One region of the Blautia sp. MSK.20.85 genome, then DNA from elsewhere that is predicted to be linked to it. Evidence: riboswitches for the same ligand, from Rfam matches in the RefSeq annotation. Region 1 holds a riboswitch; the other holds the start of a gene.
The links. A riboswitch is a leader RNA that binds a small molecule or an ion and turns the genes downstream of it on or off. The one in region 1 is predicted to bind cyclic di-GMP.
Positions count from the first base shown of each region.

Region 1 (3,208 bases):
ATGATTATGTGAACGTGGTACGATTTACCACATTTTTTCATCAGTTTACGCTGATCTTTGACGAGATAGCAAGAGAAAAATATGTGGACTGGTTTGGATATTCTGCCTCAGTGAGCCCTTATATTCTGGAACAGTTTGAGCGGGAAGTAGGCTATAAATTCCGTCCGGAGTTTATCATTGACCAGGGGTATATGAATAATACCTACCGTATCCCGTCAAAGGAATTTAAAGATTTCCAGGCTTTTCAGAGAAGAGAAGTGGCAAAGCTTGCAAAGGAAATGGTAGATATTGTCCATGAGTATGGAAAAGAAGCCATGATGTTCATGGGCGATCACTGGATCGGCATGGAGCCTTTTATGGATGAGTTTGCTTCCATCGGACTGGATGCAGTAGTGGGAAGTGTTGGAAACGGAGCAACCTTACGTCTGTTCAGCGATATCAAACATGTAAAATATACAGAAGGAAGATTTCTTCCATACTTTTTCCCGGATACCTTCCATGAAGGCGGAGATCCGGTAAAAGAGGCAAAAGTAAACTGGGTAACTGCAAGAAGAGCTATCCTTCGAAGCCCGATCCAGAGAATCGGCTATGGCGGCTATCTGAAGCTGGCTCTGGAATTTCCGGATTTCGTACAGTATATCAAAGAAGTATGCCAGGAATTTCGTGTGCTCTATGACAATATCCAGGGAACCACGCCATACTGCGTAAAACGTGTGGCAGTTTTAAACTGCTGGGGAAAAATGCGCTCCTGGGGCAACCATATGGTACATCATGCTATCTATTACAAACAGAATTATTCTTATTTTGGAATCATCGAGGCATTAAGCGGTGCGCCGTTTGATGTTTCCTTTATCAGTTTCGATGATATCCGTGAAAATAAAGATCTTCTTAATGATTTTGACGTGATCATCAATGTAGGTGATGCGGACACTGCACAGTCCGGCGGCGAGAACTGGGCAAATCCGGAAATCCTTACAGCAGTGCGGAAATTTGTCTACAATGGCGGCGGTTTTATCGGCGTTGGTGAGCCGGCAGCCCACCAGTGGCAGGGAAAATTCTTTCAGCTGGATGATATCCTGGGAGTAGAGGAAGAAAGAGGATTTAATCTCAATACAGACAAATACAACTGGGAAGAACACAGAGATCATTTTATTCTGGAAGATACAGACGGAACCGTAGATTTCGGCGAGGGCAAAAAGAATATCTTTGCACTGCCGGATACGAAGATCCTGATCCAGAAAGACCAGGAAGTCCAGATGGCGGTAAAAACCTTCGGAAAGGGTCGTGGCGTTTATATCAGCGGGCTGCCTTACAGCTTTAAAAACAGTCGTATTCTGTACAGATCCGTGCTCTGGTCTGCGGCAGCAGAGGATGAACTTCACCGCTGGTTCTCGTCTAATTATAATGTGGAAGTTCATGCCTATGTGAAAAACGGAAAGTATTGTGTGGTAAATAACACCTATGAACCACAGGATACAACTGTTTATACAGGGGACGGAAAGAGCTTTGAAATTCATCTCTCTGCCAATGAGATCCGCTGGTATCAGATCTGACAGATGTTTTGCAAAACTCTGTAAGAGAGCTGTTGACAGGCATTTATAAATGAGTGTATAATAGTACAGATTTGAAAGAGAATATATGGGCAAAGCAGTTGAAAAGCTGTGACGCAAAGCTAAAGGGCCTTTAAAATGGCAGCCAGCTGCAGGGAATAGAAACAGGGAATGGTATAGTTGCATGTCTATAGCCTGACCCTGTTTTTTTGTTGGAAGAACAGATAAAATGCATTGCGGTTTCCTGCGCGTTACAGGGATTTTCCAAAAGCTGCAAATGGTGAAATATGGAGTGAACAGTTGATAAACAAGGCACTATTTGAAGAAGAAAATTTATATATAGTGGGAGAGTCCCATCTTTGTGAGGAGACGTATGCGGCCATACGGAAAAACATCGAAAATAACCAGGCGGTAGGTGTTCTGGCCGGATATTATGACCGTGATCTTACAATTGCTTATATCAGTGAATTTTTTCTTCACAATCTTGGATATACCTATGAAGAATTTATGGAAAAATTTTCCGGATCGCTGAAAAATGTATTCTGTGGGCAGAACTGTACGTTTGCAAAGATCGAACGTTTTAAAAAGATCCATGGAGTAGGCGAAGCACAGATGCTGAATAAAGAAGGTGCACCGGTTAATGTGCGTGTATATAAGAAAGATACCATTGACAGTGAAGGAAACGCATTATGGATATTATCCACGCACATTGACGAGATGCAGGAAAATCTGGAACTGGTAAATCAGGTGCTCAGTTCCGGGTTCTGGTCTGTAGAATGTGCTCAGTCCGGAAATCCTGAATCAGTTTTCTTCAGTCATGAATTTCGAAAGATGCTTGGATATCATGATACTCTGGATTTTCCCAACAATCTGGAAACATGGGAAAGGGGAATTCATCCACGGGACCTTGAGGAGGTTTCCAGGACTTTTCAGGAAGCTTTTCAGGATAAGACCAATGAGAAAAAATATGATGTGGAATACCGCATGCGTATGGCGGATGGAACTTATCAGTGGTTTAAGGATAAGGGAGAGGTGAGCCGTCGTGCGGACGGAACTGCTTTTCGTATGGCCGGGATTTTTATAAATATTGATGCGGAGAAGAGAGCGAGACAGTATACGCAGAGAGTAGATGCTTTTCACCGTGCATACACAACGGCAAATCTCTGTGAATACTATGTGGATCTTCAGGAAAACAGCTTTAATTCTCTGAAGGTGGAAGAAACATTATCCGGACTGTTTGAGGAGAGCAGTACCTGGGATGAGCTGATCGATCTGCCGGTACTTGTGGTAGATGATGATCAGAATTGCTGCGAGAATACGGTGGCACTTCTGGAAGAAATAGGAATCGACGGGGAGTGGGTAACATCCGGAGAAGAAGCAGTTAACCTTGTTGCGGCGCGTTATGAAAAAGAAAACGATTATTTTGCCATTATCATTGACTGGAAAATGCCGGGAATGGACGGATTGGAGACGACCCGGCAGATCCGGAAAATAGTTGGAAATGATGTAACCATTATTATTTTGTCAGCGTATGACTACTCTGAGATCGCAAAAGAAATCATAGGGATGACCGGAGCAGAGGTCGTGACAGCAGAAAACGGAAAGACAGCAGTGGATATGATTTCTTCCGGCAACGCCTTTGCGGAAGATGTTCAGCT
Region 1 is NZ_JAAIUN010000002.1:125,222-128,429, reverse strand. Features, by position in the region: gene gnpA (1,3-beta-galactosyl-N-acetylhexosamine phosphorylase) at 1-1,553, shown strand, start outside; cyclic di-GMP riboswitch class I at 1,632-1,707, shown strand; gene G5B12_RS17260 (PAS domain-containing protein) at 1,893-3,208, shown strand, end outside.

Region 2 (3,208 bases), on a different contig from region 1:
AACTTCCAGTTCAACCATTCCTCCCTCAGGAGTATACTTCACTGCATTGGATAACAGGTTCATGTAAATCTGACCGATCCGCAGACGGTCAGACAGCACGGTATCATAAATAATGTCATGTCGGTTACAGATAAATTTCTGGTTCTTATCTTCTGCTGTTCCACGGATATTCTGTTCGTAAAGTTCACATAATTCAGACAGTTTTACTGGCTCAGAATCAATGCGAAATTCCCCACTTTCGATCCTGGAGATATCCAGGACATCATTGATCAGCTGCTGCAGATTACTTCCACTTAAGTTGATCTTATCCAGACAGTCCAGTATTTTGTCCGGTTCATGGAGATGGTTTCTTGCAACTCTGGTAAATCCCATAATGGCATTCATAGGAGTCCGGATGTCATGGGACATTCTGGAAAGGAACTCTGATTTTGCCTCATTGGCACGGTTGGCCTCTTCTACCGCATCTATGAGATATTTTTCCCGCCTTTTTTCCTCACTGATCACGCGGATCACAAGCAGAACCTGTCTGGCTGTTCCATCTTCCGCTCTTGACTGGACAATAAACCTGGCCAGATGCCAGTTGTTATCTGTGGCAAGGTAGTCAACTGCAATGGACTCCTCTTTTTCCAGACGTTTTTTCAGAGTGGAGAGGTCATAAAACTGTTTTACCATGGCCCTGTATTTGGACGCGACTTTTTCGCTGCTATCACTGGTGATATGGGCAGCTGCGGTTCCCTTCATTCCTGTAAAACGGTGATTTTCACTGCCGCCGGTAATCTCCTCATAATAAAAATCCTGAAGGTCGATCCGGTAGATCATGTAGTAGATCTTACTGATGGCGGATATGATCTCATTGTTCATTTTCACTTCTGCCAGAGAATCTTCCAGCTCTCTCTGATGATTTCGCTCCTCCTTTATGATCTCATCTACATGACGAAAAGCGATCAGAACCGGAAAATCCGTTGAAGAAGGAAGTCTGGTGGCTCTGCTTTCAAAATACTGATGCCTGTTGGCATTTTCCCGGGACTGATATCTGCGGCTGATCTTATCCCTGGTTTTAAGCTCGCCTATCAGATTCTGACAGTCAAATGTCTCCAAAAAATCCGGCGCGGATTCTTTTATGACAAAATGATCATAATAGTATTTCAGTTCTTTTGAGTAACAAAGTATGATTTTTTCTCTGCTTTTCAGAATCTTCGGAGCGTTGGCACCCTGTTCCAGTTTTACAACTTCGGCAGTATCATCCAGAAGATTGACTTTATATACAGAAGTACAGTCCTCACAGAGAACATTCAGGATCTGACGTTCTTTTTCCATGCTTTCAAGATTTTTTCCCAGAAGCGTAAACATGCGGAGATTTTCCCTGGCTGTATTCAGATGAGCACCTACGAACGCAAGCTGATGAATAAACAGTTCTGAGATTCCTTTATAAAAATGATCCATTCCGATAAATCCGCTTAAATGGTCTCTGCTGAAAATAGGTGCGAGGACGCGGGAATATGCGTGATGTTTCTTCATCAGGTTGTATTCCTGTTCCATAGGAGAAAGTTCTTCACAATCTGTAACCTGGATCGTCAATCCTTTTTTCAGTTCGTCTGTCCAATGCGGAATATCCTCTACCGTGATTTCTGAAAATAACTGTTCTTTTTCTAATATGTCGTCCTCATTTTTCCATTCATACTGAAGACAGAAGTATTCTTTTCGGTTCTTTTCTTTTTTAACAAAAATATATACTCGATCGGCACCACTGCATTTTCCAAGCAGTTGCAGCATTTCGTAAATTGCGCCATCCAGTTCTTCGTTGTTTTTTACACGATATTTCCGTTTAATGTCCTTGTGATATCCTTGATACTTACCGGTTTTGGTATATATCCGTTCATGCCAGCTTCTGAGCCGTATAGGGCATCAGAAGTGCACCATCTGCATCACCATTTCCTCTCCACGGGGTAAAATAAAAAAAGCACCATGTTCAGACAGAGAGAACTATAGTGCTTTTGAATTATGCAACTGGCTGCCATTTTACAGGCCCTATAGCTTTGCACCACAGTCTTTCGGCTGCTTTGCCCGTGTTTGTTTTTTTAACAATTTTAGTGTATATTTATACGGAAAATTTGTCAATTATTGTTTGGAATTTTTTTCAACTGTGAAAAGGCTTTTAGCATTTCTTTTTCGCCGTAATCATCAAATTGTATCACAATGGTATCTTCGGTTTCGGAGATAATGGACCCGCGGCCGTATTTGGGATGTTCTACAAGTTGTTTTGGTGTTTCTGGTGGGATGTTTTCCGGCAATGCTGTCTTTTCATCTGGGGATAAAGAAGTTTCCTGTTCCTGGGATCTGGCATATTCTTTCGGTGTTTCCAATTTTCGGAGTTTTTCTTCCAGGATCATCTTTTTCAGGTCCTGAAGGTGCCGGGCAGCTTCTTTTGTATCTCTTGTGGCATCTGCCGGATGGGCAAGATATTTCTCCGGAAGACTGGAAAGGTAGCGACCTGGACCTGGAAATACCCGCGCAGTTCCGGGATTGATGTAAAAAGATAATTCCAGGAATTTCCTTGCTCTTGTCATTCCCACATAAAACAGTCTCCTCTCTTCCTCTTCTGTAGAAGCATCACGGCTATTTAAGGGAATCAGCCCATCATTTACACCAATGATAAATACGTAATCGAATTCCAGCCCTTTGGAGGCATGGAGCGTCATCAGTTTTACAGATTCTCCGGAAACCGCATCTTTTTCCGGTTCCATGCCATTCAGTACAAGATCATTAAGAAAATCCCTGATACTGTGATAGGATTCCATTTTCTTTAACAGGGAAAGGATTTGCCTCCTGTTTTCTTTATAGTCGCTGGAAGACGGTCGGAGATATTTTTCCAGAGAAAGCTGTTCCCACAGATTTATGTAGCCGGAGCCTGTGTCCCGATACTCCCACATGGCCTGAAAAAGTAAGGATTTCGAGAGAAATACACTCCCTTGTGTAAAATTCAGAATCTCTGTCCGGGCTTTTTTTGAGGTCCATCCTTCCCCGAAAGTTTTGTCGCAAAGGACATAAGTTCCGCTGGTAAGATCCTCATGATTGCTTAAAAAACGCAGTATATGAAGAAACCAGGCAAGAACCGGAATATCCTGAATGATTTTCTTCTGAGAGATTTCATATGGGATCTGATGTTTTTCCAGAACTTTTGAAAGGATCTCTGACTGGCTCTGAAGCC
Region 2 is NZ_JAAIUN010000003.1:175,942-179,149, reverse strand. Features, by position in the region: gene G5B12_RS03070 (hybrid sensor histidine kinase/response regulator) at 1-1,773, opposite strand, end outside; cyclic di-GMP riboswitch class I at 2,000-2,075, opposite strand; gene G5B12_RS03065 (ATP-dependent helicase) at 2,115-3,208, opposite strand, start outside.
Region 2: it holds a riboswitch for cyclic di-GMP, as region 1 does, so the genes downstream of both, G5B12_RS03070 (hybrid sensor histidine kinase/response regulator) here and G5B12_RS17260 (PAS domain-containing protein) in region 1, are expected to answer to the same signal.